DNA from 4 places in the Ruegeria sp. HKCCA5839 genome. Region 1 is predicted to be linked to each of the others. Evidence: riboswitches for the same ligand, from Rfam matches in the RefSeq annotation. Region 1 holds a riboswitch; each other region holds the start of a gene.
The links. Region 1 has a riboswitch for cobalamin ahead of GOV38_RS14350 (energy-coupling factor ABC transporter permease). Riboswitches for the same ligand answer to the same signal wherever they lie in the genome.
Positions count from the first base shown of each region.

Region 2: linked by a shared signal. The riboswitch ahead of GOV38_RS18750 (DUF1636 domain-containing protein) and the one ahead of GOV38_RS14350 (energy-coupling factor ABC transporter permease) in region 1 are both predicted to bind cobalamin.
Region 3: linked by a shared signal. The riboswitch ahead of GOV38_RS04700 (DUF1636 domain-containing protein) and the one ahead of GOV38_RS14350 (energy-coupling factor ABC transporter permease) in region 1 are both predicted to bind cobalamin.
Region 4: linked by a shared signal. The riboswitch ahead of GOV38_RS20925 (hypothetical protein) and the one ahead of GOV38_RS14350 (energy-coupling factor ABC transporter permease) in region 1 are both predicted to bind cobalamin.

Region 1 is NZ_WQIE01000005.1:72,408-75,955, forward strand. Features, by position in the region: gene GOV38_RS14340 (helix-turn-helix domain-containing protein) at 38-454, opposite strand; gene GOV38_RS14345 (cation transporter) at 528-1,163, shown strand; cobalamin riboswitch at 1,254-1,448, shown strand; gene GOV38_RS14350 (energy-coupling factor ABC transporter permease) at 1,496-2,173, shown strand; gene GOV38_RS14355 (hypothetical protein) at 2,649-2,990, opposite strand; gene GOV38_RS14360 (hypothetical protein) at 2,987-3,268, opposite strand; gene GOV38_RS14365 (hypothetical protein) at 3,295-3,548, opposite strand, start outside.
Region 2 is NZ_WQIE01000008.1:96,097-99,644, reverse strand. Features, by position in the region: gene GOV38_RS18760 (ABC transporter substrate-binding protein) at 1-608, opposite strand, end outside; gene GOV38_RS18755 (ABC transporter ATP-binding protein) at 608-1,405, opposite strand; gene GOV38_RS18750 (DUF1636 domain-containing protein) at 1,402-1,758, opposite strand; cobalamin riboswitch at 1,860-2,066, opposite strand; gene GOV38_RS18745 (hypothetical protein) at 2,230-2,652, shown strand; gene GOV38_RS18740 (MoaD/ThiS family protein) at 2,669-2,914, opposite strand; gene GOV38_RS18735 (xanthine dehydrogenase family protein molybdopterin-binding subunit) at 2,907-3,548, opposite strand, start outside.
Region 3 is NZ_WQIE01000001.1:955,288-958,835, reverse strand. Features, by position in the region: gene cobN (cobaltochelatase subunit CobN) at 1-907, opposite strand, end outside; gene cobW (cobalamin biosynthesis protein CobW) at 911-1,966, opposite strand; gene GOV38_RS04700 (DUF1636 domain-containing protein) at 1,963-2,343, opposite strand; cobalamin riboswitch at 2,428-2,633, opposite strand; gene GOV38_RS04695 (NAD(P)-dependent oxidoreductase) at 2,778-3,548, shown strand, end outside.
Region 4 is NZ_WQIE01000013.1:51,059-54,606, reverse strand. Features, by position in the region: gene GOV38_RS20935 (DNA polymerase III subunit gamma/tau) at 1-212, opposite strand, end outside; gene GOV38_RS20930 (protein-tyrosine phosphatase family protein) at 354-842, shown strand; gene GOV38_RS20925 (hypothetical protein) at 844-1,251, opposite strand; cobalamin riboswitch at 1,340-1,562, opposite strand; gene GOV38_RS20920 (alpha/beta fold hydrolase) at 1,682-2,551, shown strand; RNA gene ffs (signal recognition particle sRNA small type) at 2,567-2,665, opposite strand; gene GOV38_RS20910 (bifunctional 2',3'-cyclic-nucleotide 2'-phosphodiesterase/3'-nucleotidase) at 2,705-3,548, opposite strand, start outside.

The sequences.
Region 1 (3,548 bases):
CCAATTCGCTACGTCAACGCCAAAGTCTGATTTCGGGTTAATGCTCGTGATTGCAAAGCTTGTGATCCGCTAGAGAAGCCAGAACATAGCAGTCTTCCGACACGCCATCGCCGTCACAACCCTTGGAAATCCGAACCAGCTCTTTTTCAAGTGACCTTAGCCGTTTGATCTTGGCCCTGACTTCGGAAAGCTGTGAGATGGCGATATCCGTCGCGGCTTGGCATGAACGATCTGGGTGGCATTGAAGCTCGATCAGTTCCGAAATCGCCTCAATCGAGAAGCCAAGGTCACGCGCATGCTTGATGAAGCTAAGGCGTTCCAACCCAGCCGCATCATAGCGCCGTTGGTTGCCTTCAGTGCGTTCTGGTGCGGAAAGCAGGCCCATCTCTTCGTAATAGCGGATGGTCGGAATCTTGACCGCTGTGCGCTTGGACAGGTCACCAATCGAAAACATCAAATTACCTCTTGAACCTCTAGCCACTAGAGAAACTACACTATGCTAAAGACAGATTCAAAGAGGTTTCCTTATGTCAGGATGTTGCGGACACGACGCGAAGTTTGACGGCGTTTCAGATGATTACAAAAGGCGATTGTGGATCGTCATTGCACTCAATGCCACGATGTTTGTGGTCGAGATGACCGCCGGGCATTATGCGAAGTCTCAGGCACTACAGGCCGACGCACTCGACTTCTTGGGGGATGCCCTCACCTATGGCATTTCTCTGGCTGTAATAGGCGCTTCAATCCGAGCGCGAACAAATGCTGCCCTAGCCAAAGGCCTCAGCCTTTTTCTGATGGGTTCATGGGTATTCGGGTCGACCGTATATCGGGTGTTCTACGTCGGCGTTCCTGAGGCTGAAATCATGGGAATGGTGGGGTTCCTTGCACTGCTTACAAACCTTGCCAGTGTTCTTCTGCTCGTCAGGTACAAAGATGGAGACGCGAATGTCCGCTCCGTCTGGCTTTGTTCCCGCAATGATGCCATCGGGAACGTGGCAGTGATGTTTGCCGCTCTCGGCGTTTGGGGCACAGCCACAGGATGGCCTGACCTAATCGTAGCGACGATCATGGCGGGTTTGTTTTTGTCATCATCTGTACAAATCGTGCGCCAAGCTCTGGCGGAGCGGCGTGATAGCAAGCTCCATCAACAGGTTAGTGCCTAACGGAATGAAACTCCTGACGCCAAATTGAGCCAGAGCCAGGATATTGTTTTGTCAGGCGTCAGCGTTTTGATTGACTCGTCGGGAAAGCGCGTGAATAGGATGCGATGCGGTGGTCGGGATGGTTCGTTCCGACTGAAAAGGGAACGAGGTGAGAATCCTCGGCTGCCCCTGCAACTGTAAGCGGTGAGCAAACCCGGAATTGCACCACTGACACACTGTGTTGGGAAGGCTCGGGAGCGCGTTGAGTCGCAAGCCAGGAGACCTGCCGCTAGAGCAACCGCCGAGTTTCTCGGCATCAAATGTCGTCAGGAAGGACGGCAAGGAGACTGAATATGCATATTGAACCGGGCGTCGTAGACGGCGCGAAAATGGTGTTTGCCTACGGAACGGCCGCCGCCGCCGCTGGTTATTCCCTCAAGCTGGTGGCCGACGATTTGAAGTCGCACTCGGTGATTTCATTCGGGGTACGCAGTGTGCTGGCTGTGGCTACGGTGTTTTTGTTCTTCGAGGTGTTCCCGCACTTTGCGGTTGGCATCTCTGAGGTGCACTTCATATTGGGAACCACGATACTGCTGCTGCTTGGTGCGGGACCCGCAGCAATAGGTCTTGCGGGTGGGCTTTTTGTCCAAGGTGCTTTGTTTGCGCCGAGCGACATGCCCATGTACTTCGTGAACGTGACAACGCTGTTGTTCCCGCTGTTCCTCATCGACGCCTTGGCAAAACGCATCATCCCTGAGCAAAAAGCCTACGTCGATTGTAGCTACGGCGAAGTATTCAAGCTTTCACTTGCTTACCAAGGTGGTGTGATTGCTTGGGTGGCATTCTGGGCGTTTTATGGCCAAGGCTTCGGAGCCGAGAACATGGCCGCCGTTGGAAGCTTCGGCGCAGCTTACCTGTTGGTGGTTCTGGTTGAACCCATTGCTGACCTGGCAGTGTTGGCTGGCGCGAAGCTTCTTCGTGACAGCAAGCAAAGCGGTGTGTTTACGCGTCGGCTATACCACCCGGCTTGAGTCTAACAATCAGGGCGGCTCCAGTAGCTGCGGGCCGCCTAAATCCGATGCTGCGCAAACACTTGGTGAGCCGCCGAAGTCGATTGCAGGTACGGCAGCACATCTTCACCAAAGCCATCTCTCATAACCGGGTCCAACATCGGATACCTGACTTTCGCAGCTTCGCAGCAACTTGATGGGTTTGGGCTCGGAGCGGTCATTGAGTTGTTCTTTGCGGATGCGTTGCTGGTCAGATAAGTGCCCTTGCCCGACGAAAAAGGAAGGGGCCTAAGCAGCTCCCTCTAAGTTCTCTCTAGGTCACTCTCTCAGCAAAACCTCGAACATCCGACGCCCCACCAGCATTCGCCGGGAACAACTCACGGTTCCGCCTTACGTGAGCCTTTCCTCAGCGCGACCCGCGTCGAACACTGAGTTGAATGCGGGGGCTACTGTTGGGTTGGCGACCAGCTTATCGATGGCCTCTTGGGGGATTACTTCAAACTCTGCCATTCGGTGCGTCCTTGGTTATCCCGAGCAACCCATCGATCTGCGACAGTTGTGTTCGGAGCTTGGTTTTCATGACCCTGCGGGCATGTTCGAACGGAACGATCTCTGCACCGAGAATGTGGTTTGATTTTGCTTGAAAGCCCCGAGCAGAACTCAGGTCAAACGTCCAAGCGCCCGGACGGTCGGTGTAGACGGCTCCTGACGGTTGTTGGAGAACGTAGGCTGCGCCCGAAGTGCCTGCGGTCAACACCTCACAGTAGGCTGCGGAGAGGTTCTCTCGGAGACGCATCAGGTCAAGTTGCAAGTGACCCTCGTACTTTGAGTTGCTCATTTCAGTTCCTCCGGCATAGTCAGCCCGCTACTTCTTGCGACCCTGCGGATGTCGGTGGATATGAAGGCGTAGGTCTTGTTTAGGATGGCTACGATCTCAGCCCGCTCGCCGTATCCTGGCTTGATCATCTGGTTCGGGTGGGCTGTCTCGATCTGTTCAGCCTCGTCTCGCATTTCTTGGGCAATCTGACGGATACCTGCGAGGATCGAGAGGGTGCGCTTCCAGCTTTCGGTCTCGTCGGTCAGTGGTCCTGGTGTGGGGTTGGTCTTTGATGTCATGTTGTTGGTCCTTTGGTTATGCGGTGTCACTGAGCCGCTGGGTTGAACATTGAGTGCTGCTGAAAGATCGCGCGGGCATCCCGAAAGAACTCGGCTTTGCCAAGCGTTGTCCCTTTCGACCGGCGCAACATGTCCCGCCAGATCGGCAGTTGCGTGTTGGGGTCGAATGGGTCATCGGTCAGATGCTCAAGGGCGATCACTGCGGACTGGTCATAGCGATGCCGGGTGCGGCGTCCTTGGAGACGCATGAGCATGTCACCGATCTTTCGGTCGATCACCT
Region 2 (3,548 bases), on a different contig from region 1:
GCAGGACCGTCCAAAAGGAAAACACGGGGTTTTTCCAAGTCGGCGGTCTGCGCCTCGATGGCGGCCAGTTGGTCTTTCCAGTCTGAAACCAGCGCCTCGGCCTTGTCCTCGACATGCATGACCTGCCCAAGCCGCAGCACATCGTCAAACAGCAGATCCATGCTGGCCTGCGGGCGATCATCGTGCAGATGCACACAGCTTTCGGTCAGGATCATGGTCTTGATGCCAAAAGGCGCCAAAGTGTCAGGCGTCACCTCACCACCCGGTCGCATGCCATAGTACCAACCGGCGAAAAACAGATCTGGCTCGGCCGCTACAAGGTTTTCGACAGTGGGGTATTTGGGCGCAAGCTCGGGGATGTCTCCGCGCTGCGCGTCAAAATCGGGGCTGGTCTTGTACCAACCGGTAATGCCAGTCAGACCCACGATCTTGTCCTGCAACCCAAGCGCAAAGGCCATATCGGTCATGTTCATGTCATGCACGACCAGCCGTTCGGGTTGCTTCTCAAAGACAAGCGGCTCACCGCAATTGTCGACGGTAACACCCTGCGCCACAGCGCTGGTGGCCATGCCGGTTGCAAGAAAAGCCGACCAGATCAGTCGTTTCATCAATTCGTCCTTTTGTTCGATATGGTAGTTTTGCGGATGTCGAGCGCGGGGATCACGCGGCCTTCGTACTGAAAACTCAGGTAATCCACGCCAAACGTGTCTTGAACATGATCCGAGGTCAGAACCTGATCGACAGGGCCAAACCCGGTCATGCGGGTCGATTTCATCAGTGCCACATGAGTGGCGAATTCCGGGATCAGCACCAGGTCATGTACGATCATGACAACCGTGATGCCCAACTGCGCCACCAGAGACAACATGCGCCCCTTGGCGTCTGGGTCCAGATGGTTGGTGGGCTCATCCAGAAACAGCAGCGACGGCTTTTGCGCCAACGCACGCGCGATATGTGCCCGCTGACGCTCTCCGCCTGACAGCATGGCCATGCGTTTCTCCGCCTGTCCTGCCAGCCCAGTCAAGTCCAGAATCCGGTTGATGTCTTCGGCATGTTCTGCGGCAGAACGATCCGCCCGGATGGGGATCTGACCCAATGCAATGTAATCGCGCAGCATCAAGCGCCCGTCTGGCAACTCTTGCTGGCCGACAACCGCAATGCTGCGCGCCCTATCCATCGCAGTCATGGATTTGAGGCTGCGCCCGCTCACATGCACATCGCCCAATGCCAAAGGCACCGCACCGCACAGCAAGTTCAACAATGTGGTCTTGCCAGCACCATTTGGCCCGGCAATGGCGAGGATGGCACCTTCCTCAAGCGCAAAAGTCACGTCCTGCAACAAAACATCACCGTTCAACGCGTAGTATTCCAGGTTCTCGGCAACCAGAAAGGCGGGTTGAGTCATTGCAGCACCTCCTCTCCGATCCGGGGTAGGCGGGCGAGCGTTTTGTGCAGCAGCGCCTTGGGCCTGTCGGTGGCCTTCGTCCAGCCATCTGCGCTGGCATGATATTGCCGTGCAAAGGTAAGCAGGGCGGCGATGTCATCATCGCTTTTGATATCACCAAAGAGATACTGCGCCTTGTCTGTGGCTTGAAACCCGACGGTGCATGGCCGCTCACAGCCAGCCATACAAGACACGTGCCGAATGGCGAAACCATTCGGCAAACTGCTGACCTCTGCAGCGATTTCGGCGCTTACCGCAGCTCCACCGTCACAGGTCGAGCAGATCAGAATGAAGTGATCAGGATTGGCAGTCATTTGCCGTCTCGCTTGTTGCCAAACGAGGACGGAAGGTATCAGTCGTATTGCTGCACGCTGAACGCGCCATCTTGACCTCCTTCCAGGGCACCCCGCCCCGGTGTGGTTGCATCAAAGATGGCAGGTCTCCTGACTTGCGGGTCATTGCTTGGCCGTCCTTCCCGATCCGATGGATCAGTGGCTGATTGGCTTTGCTCACCGCTTACAGTTGCGGGGGCAGTCACGGACTAGGTGGCTTCGTGCACCGCACCGTGTTCCCTTTTCATCCCTTGGGCGGACCCGCAGGAACCATCACAATCTGAGTGCCTGAGATCGCAAAACGCGTCAACCGGATTCGACAGGGCACAAAAATTTGATCCACCCGATCTCACAACAACCCGCCAGAGCGTGATCGGGGTTTATTGGGCGTCAGCGCGGGTCATCCCCACCTTTGTATCAAGCCCCCAAACTGGGCCGATGAAAGGAGACGTTATGACACGTTCAATTTCCAAATTACTTCCTGCCCTGGTTGCGCTAGTTGCCGGCTTCGGGCCGCATATGGCAACCGCGAATGACGCACACCATCCTCAAGGAGCGGTCTACAAGATCATTCAGGCAGGTAACGCTCATGTGCCTCAGCTCTCTTCGCCAGCTGTCCACAAGCATTATGCTTATGTTGCGCAAACGGCGAAAGCCAAACCGGCGGCGCCGGTTGTAAAGGTCAAGACACTCAAGAAAAAATCAGTTGGGAAGAAGTTCCTGTTCAAACATTATGGCTATAATCCGTACCAGCCTCGCAAGTTCCGCGGCCATAGCGGACATGTGATCAAGAAGAAACCCAAGCATCATGGCAAGGTACATCACAAGGGATTTCGCAATCAGCACTTTTTTGCGCCCCAGTACCGCTACCGCTGAAGCCAGAAAGGTCGGTTTAGCCCCCCCTTAGGCGCTGCATCAAGTAAACTTCAGCGCCTTCGGGCACTGGCTCGGACAGTCCCGAGGCGATGATCCGGCCATTGATCGCGATTGAGACGCCGGCATCTATAGGCGCCTGCAATTGGGGGTAGCGACGCACAAGCTCGCGCAATATTTCGCCCGTCGTCGTGGCGTCGACTTCGACAACCTGCTGGCCCCCGGTCAATGACCGGAGACCTGACCAAAGGTTGACTTCAACCATCCTGCTTCAGCGCCGCCAGAATACGCGGCGGTGACATGGGCAGCTGGCGCATCCGTACACCCGCTGCGTGCGATACCGCGTTGGCGATGGCCGCTAAGGGTGGCACGATCCCGGTTTCTCCGACACCGCGCACTCCGTAAGGGTGGCCAGGGTTCGGGACCTCGACAATCACGGTATCGATCATCGGAAGATCACTGGCGACAGGGATGCGGTAGTCCAGGAAGATCGAGTTCTGCAGGCGACCATCGTCGCCGTAGATATACTCTTCGTTCAGCGCCCAGCCGATACCTTGCGCAGCGCCCCCCTGATACTGGCCTTCCACATAAGCCGGGTGGATCGCCTTGCCCGCATCCTGGATAACGGTATAGCGAGACACGCTGGTTTTGCCGGTCTCGGGGTCAACCTCGGCGTCAACGATATGAATGCCAAAGGATACGCCTGCGCCCTCGGGTGTCGCCTCGAAATGGCCCGAAATCGGCCCGCCCGTCGAACCCATGTTGGCAGTGATCTCGGCCAGCGGCAAAGGATCGAAATCGCCCGCATTGGGGCCCGACGGAACCGCGCAGCCGTTTTCCCATTTGACTGCATCTACCGGGATGCCCCACTTGGCCGCTGCCCGTTCGCACAGTTTTTC
Region 3 (3,548 bases), on a different contig from region 1:
CCTCGGCCCAGGCTTTGCGGCGCGACGTGGCGAGGGCCACTTGAAACACCGGCACATTGGCCGCGTCCAGAGGCGACGTGCCCGATGTACCTTTGCCCGAGAATGAGGTGGCGTTGATGATCGCCGACGGGCCTAGGGCCACAACTGTCTCGCGCAGCCAATCCGCCGCGTTTGGTGCCTTGAGCGACGGGGCGAAAAGCCCGACTGCCTCAATCCCGCGTGCGCGCAGGGCGCGGATCAACGCCGCAATTGGGGCAGTGTCGGCAGAGGTCAGGTAAGCACGATAAAACGTAACCAGCACGCGCCGCGCATCACCGGTAAATGCCGTGTCCGCCGAGATCACGCCCCGATCCGGGCACCAGACACCGCAGTCGGGGATGGTTTTGGCCCCCATCACCGGACCCGCATAAAGCCCAGCGGCAAGTGCCATCTGCGCCAGCGCTGCCTGCGCCGCAACTTCGCCACCTGTGTCACACAGATGCGCCAAGCGCCGCAGGGTCGAGACGGGCAGGGTGGAATAGTCATCCAGCCGCGTATCCTCGCGCCCATCCGCCGGTAAGACCGCCAGTGCAATGCCTTTCGCCTGTGCCAGCGCCAGTACTTGCTGTAGCCCGTAAGACCAATAGGGAACCCCGCCGATCAGGCGGATCAGGATGCCCTTGGCACCTTCCAGCGTCTGTTCCACATAGGTGTCGACCGATAGCGGATGTTTCAGAGCCGTCAGATTGGCCAGCCTCAGGGTTGGCATATCCCCGTCGGGCCCGCCGCCGCGATGCCAGCCAGCCGCGAAAGCGCCCAGGTCACTGTCCGAAAAGGACAGCACCACCAGATCCGCCGGGCTCTGGCCCAGATCGGTCGGGGTCTCTGTCTCTTCGAGCCCGTGGCTTTCGCGAAAGACGACATGCATGGCTTATTCGGCAGCCTCGCTTACGGGCGCAAGGATAGCGCGTATCTCTGCTTCTTTGATGTCGTCATGCTCGGCGATCACCACAAGGCGCGACCGTCGGTCTTCGCCCGGTTGCCACGGACGGTCATATTGATGACGCACGCGCGCACCCACGGCTTGCACCAGAAGACGCATCGGCTTGCCCTGCACAGCGGCATAGCCTTTGACGCGCAGAATGTTCAGCTCGGTGGCTAGACGTTCGATTTTCGCCACCAGATCAAGCGGGTCGCTTTGTTCTGGCAACTCGATGATGATGCTGTCGAAATCGTCATGCTCATGATCGTGGTGGCCGTCATGATGCGATGGGCGCGCGTCCATGTCATCTTCGGCCGCGGCCTCAAGCCCCAGAACAACGCGCACATTCACAACGCCTTCGGCAACTTCGACCACCGGCAGCGGGCGCGGAGCCTCGGCGGCGATCACCGCTTTGGCCTTGGCCACGCCTTCGGGACCGGCCAGATCGGGCTTGGTCAGCAGGATGATATCGGCACAGGAAATCTGATCTTCAAAGACCTCGGACAGGGGTGTTTCATGATCAATCGAGTCATCCGCCAGCCGCTGCGCATCGACGGCCGCCACATCTGTTGCAAAGCGACCCGCAGCGACCGCCTCGGCGTCGGCCAGGGCAATGACACCGTCCACAGTGATTTTCGAGCGGATATCGGGCCAGTCAAACGCCTTGAGCAGCGGTTTCGGCAGCGCCAGACCCGAGGTTTCGATCAGGATGTGATCGGGGCGCGGCTCTAGCGCCATCAACGCTTCGATCGTGGGGATGAAATCATCGGCCACGGTGCAACAGATGCAGCCATTGGCCAGTTCCATGATGTTCTCGGCAGGGCAATCAGGGATCGCGCAGGATTTCAGGATATCGCCATCAACACCGACATCGCCGAACTCATTGACGACGACGGCCAGGCGCTTGCCCTGAGGATTCAGCATCAGATGCTTGACCAATGTGGTTTTGCCAGACCCCAGAAAGCCGGTGATCACAGTGACGGGAAGCTTTTCAAGCGTGCTCATTTCAGGGCTCCAATCGGGGGAATACGTGCCGCACAGTTCTTGCGGAAATGCTCAGGACGCTCACGCCATTTGACCAAACCGTCTTCGGTCTCCAGGTATTTCGTGGCGCCGTCGACGATGGTCTCGACATGGTCGGTCTCGTTCAGGTGTTCATAGACGAATGTCCAGCGATTGGGCCCGCCGCGCAAAACGATGGAACAGCCTTCGTCGCAGTTCGACAGGCATTCAACGGCTTTCAGCGTGATCCCTTCGGGCAGATCAGCTTGCGCCAGCGCCTTGTGCAGCAATGCGCCGGGCCGTTCCGCGTCGTCCTCTATGGGCAGGCCGCGCCGACAGGTGGTGCAGACCAACAACTCGACCGGTACTGCCTCGGTCATATCTCTCATCCCCCCAGATCCTTTTCGTGGGGGACGGGGTTTCATGCGGGTCACGTCAGACCCCACTCCGGAACACCCCGTCCGGTTTCAGTCTTTTGTGCTGGCAGGTCTCCCGGCTTGCGGATGTCAGAGGCTTGCCTCTGTCGGATGTCCCACCTTCCCGGCCTAGGCCAGTGGCTTTGGGCACCCTCTCCGGTCACGGTCGCGGGGGCGGCTGCGTTTGACGGACGATCCGCTGACGCATTCCCTTTTCATCTGCTGTCGCAGACACCAACATATGGCTCATGAGGCACAGTTGACCCCGTTGTCAAGCGCGTTGCGCTAACAACAAGGCCAAGGGCTGAAAAGCGACTTGTGCGGGTCGCTGAGCGGCATGACGGGCTTTGCGCGCTGTGTTCGCCTGACCAAAACTGCAAACAGGGGAGCAGAGCTGAATGAAAGTAGGTTTTATCGGGCTGGGAAATGTGGGCGGCAAGCTGTCAGGATCGCTGCTGCGCAATGGCATTGATCTGACCGTGCATGATCTGAACGAAGTTCTGGTGGCCGAGTTTGTTGCCAAAGGTGCAAAAGCCGCGGAAAGCCCGGCGCAACTCATGCGCGATTGCGACGCGGTGATCACCTGCCTGCCATCGCCTGCGGCCTCGGACGCTGTGATGCAAGAGATGCTGCCCGAAGTGGGGCCCGGCAAAATCTGGATGGAAATGTCGACCACCGACGAAGCCGAAGCCAAACGCCTGGGCGCACTGGTGATCGAACGGGGCGGCGCGGCTGTCGATTGCCCGGTTTCGGGCGGCTGTCACCGCGCGGCAACCGGCAATATCTCGATTTTTGCTGGCTGTGACCGTGAGACATTCGAGCGGATCCTGCCGTTTCTGACCACAATGGGACGCCGGGTGCTGCACACGGGCGATCTGGGCTCGGCCTCGGTGCTGAAAGTGCTGACCAATTATCTGGCAACCGCCAACCTCATCACATGTGCCGAGGCATTGGTAACAGCCAAGGCTGCTGGAATGGATCTGGGCACGACCTATGAGGCCATCAAAATCTCATCGGGCACGTCCTTTGTGCACGAAACCGAAAGCCAGGTGATCCTAAATGGTTCGCGCGATATCTCCTTCACCATGGACCTGGTGAAAAAGGACATCGGCCTGTTTCAGGACGTGGCGGATCGCGCAGGCGTGCCGCTTGAGATCAACCCTGTCATG
Region 4 (3,548 bases), on a different contig from region 1:
ATGCAATTCATACCCTTGGCGATGATCCGGGCCGTTGTGGTTTTCCCCGTTCCCCGAATGCCGGTCATGACAAAGGCCTGGGCAATCCGGTCTGCCTCGAACGCGTTTTTCAGCGTGCGGACCATGGCGTCTTGCCCAACCAGATCGGCAAAGGTTTCCGGGCGATATTTGCGGGCGAGAACCTGATAGGCAGGGCTTGGCGTGTCGGTCATGTTGTCTCTGACGGATTCGAGTTCCGATGCAGCGTAGAGCGACCTGCTCGTCGCGTCCACCACGAGGGCGCGAATTTCGTTTTGGATTTGGCTTGGCTTGGTTACACCGCTGAGGCACAGAGGCGCCGAAGGACACGAGACATGAGTGGATTTCAGATTTACAGTCTGACTGTGGGCGATGGGCAGTTGGCATTGTGCCCATTGCCGGGGCGCGATGGCAATTACGAAGCTGATCTATGTGCGATTGCGGCTTGGGCGCCGGATCTGGTGATCACTTTGACGACTGCCGAAGAATTGGCCCAGCTGGGGGCCTCGGCGTTGGGGCGCGACGTTGAGAATATCGGTGCGAAGTGGGTCCATTTCCCGATTGCCGATTTCGGCACGCCCGAGGATGACGCACAGTCGACGTGGGAAGATGTCAGAGCTCTGGGCCTGTGCCAGCTGTCTGGCGGCGGCCGGGTTCTGGTGCATTGTCGTGGCGGCTGCGGGCGGTCTGGGATGGTGGTGCTGCGGTTGATGATTGATAGCGGCGAAGCGCCGGTAGAGGCGTTGGCACGGCTCAGAAAAACCCGCGTTTGCGCTGTGGAAACTCAAGGACAGATGGACTGGGCGATGGGCCGTCAAGGCTGAGCTAGATCGAGGCCTGCTCGGCAGCCTGCGCCGCCATTGGCGCGGCGTTGGTGGTGACCTGCAACATGGCGCATGGCGCCTTGACCAAGGCGTCTGCGGGCATCGAAGTTACTTTGCACGAGAACATCAAGTCAGCGAACTGTTCCAGAGTCTCGTTTTCTGTCCGGGGATCAGCGTCACAAAAAATTCGAACCTGCTTTGGTCGGGCCAGATATCGTGCGGTGCACCCTTCGGCGCAATGGGTCAGCTGTGCGTGGCCGTCAACTTCGAACCCATCTGTTGTAACAGGTTGGGCCGTTGACATCGCCTGGGTTATCGCGCGCGCCAATTGCGCCAGCGCCGGGCAGGGTTTGCCAGTGCGCTGGCAAAGAGTGGCCGAAAATTGGTGAGTTTTTGTGTTCCAGATCATACCGCGCCCTCCGCGCAATGAGCAGGGGCGACGATCAGGAACACTTGGCTTCCGACAAGCAGGCCCGCCCGGACACCCCGCCCGAGTTTCGGTTTCAATTCTTGATGGCAGGTCTCCTGACTTGCGGGTTATCGCTTTGCCGACCTTCCCAGCCTTGCGGCCAGTGGCTTTTCGACATTGCTCTCCGCCTACAGTTGCGGGGGCAGTCTCGGATTTGGGCTGTTCCGATCGGATCGGATTGGCCCGCACCGCGTTCCCTTTTCATCCCGACCCCAAACCGGGGTGCGAGAACCATCACACAACCGCTAGCGTTCGGGGTGGGGCGCTGTCAAGCGGACGTTTGGTCATGCGCGCTGCGGCTTGACAGTGATGGTCGAGCTGGGCGCATATTAATTCTGAACTGATTGGTTCAGTGTGGGCGGGTGACACTATGCGAGATGACCAGCATATTATCGAAACCGAGGATTTTTGGATTCCGTCACAGGGCGGAAACCTGTCGGCGCGGCTGTACAAACCAGTCATCGAGCCGGAAATTGTGGTGACTCTGAACAGTGCAACCGGAGTTCCGCGCGACTACTACCAGCATTTCGCACTCTGGCTGGCGCTTGAGCATGGTATGGCTTGTCTGACCTATGATTATAGCGGCTTTGGGCAGTCGCTGACCGGGCGCATTCAGGATGCAACTGTTACCATGGCCGATTGGGCCTTGGTGGATATACCGGCAGCGCGTGCAGAACTGCGCCGTCGCTATCCGCAGGCCCAGCATTGGACCATAGGGCATTCCATCGGTGGAATGTTAGGCCCGGTTCAGCCGGATGTGGCGCAGATCGACCGGCTGATTTGCGTGAACTCGGGGCTTGTGACCTTTACCGACCATCCCTGGCCCTACCGTGCCTTGGCTGGGTTGTTCTGGTACGGGCATGCACCACTGCTTGCGCGTATGTTGGGGTATCTGCCCGGCAGGGCGGTTGGGTTTGGCCCGGACCTGCCGGCGGCGGTTTATTGGCAATGGCGCCGATGGTGCACGGCTCCGCGCAATTATGCGCCTGAAATCGGTGCGTCCTTGCCCGATGTCACCTGGGATTCGACCTCAGGCACAGTCGACCTGGTGACTTTCACGGACGATCAGATGGTCCCACCGCAAGCCGTTTGGCGGCTGGCCGAGCTGTTCGGACCTGACGCGCAACGCCATCTGATCGACCCGAAGGACCATGGCTTGCAATCAGTGGGCCATATCGGGGCTTTCGCGCGGCGCAACGCAGCCATCTGGCCGCAGCTTATCGCACAGCAAGGTGTCTAGAAAGGTTGTGGAAGTAAGTGAGAGGTTGGACATCGACCCAAGCGGGGCTCGTTGTGGCTGCTTCCTTCCGGACCTGACCAGGTTGGCGAGGCGCTCGCCCGCGCCAACCTCTCGACCCTGGATATAAGCAAGCACCGTCGGATTCGCAACCCATCAGAGCGTCAATGCGATCCGCAGGAAACCCTGCGCATCGGTCCCCAGTATCTCTGGCGCGTATGGGTCAAGCTCGTCGATATGCGCCAAAGCTCTTGGTCCGGTTTCCAGGATCGCTTTGGCACCACCCAGATTGCTGAAGCCAAAGGGATTTTCGGCGTGTTCCAAAGGATCTATCTGGCTGCTTTCAGCCAAATAGTCCCGCAAAACGCTTTGGATGCTGCAGGATGGAAGGTCGAGTTTGCGTGCATCGGTCACGGCGTTGAAATTTCCACCACCATTGACGCGATAGTTGTTGGTAGCGACGACGAATTCCGCTGCATCGTCAACAGGTCGCGCTTGCCAGCGCAAATTTCGGACCCGGCGGGCCTCTGGATCTGAAAGATGCCCATCCGCCCGATAACGCGCCGGTTGGCTGAGGTCGATTTCATAGGTCAGTCCATGAATGACATCAAAGTTGTGACCCGCGCGATCGGGGTCTGTCAGAACTCTTGCCGAGTCTGGATTCAGCTGCCTGAAAATCCCTGCCGACATTTCGAGCCATTCGCGTAGCTGTACCCCGGTGACACGCACAGCACGCAGTTCATTTGGGAACAGGTGAATATCTGCGACATGCCGCATCGAGATATCCCCAGCGGGGATGTCAGTATAGAAATCTGGGCCCGAGCGTCCTCCGAACTTGGCGGGGGCGACCGCCGAGAGCACAGGCAATTCCGACGTAGGATCATCATTCAACAAGGCGCGTAACGCGGCCGCCTGCGCCGCAGCCAAAAGCGCCAGGGCCCGATCTGGCGCGCAATAGGCGAAATAGCTGTGTATCGACGTTTCAAGACGCCCCACAGGC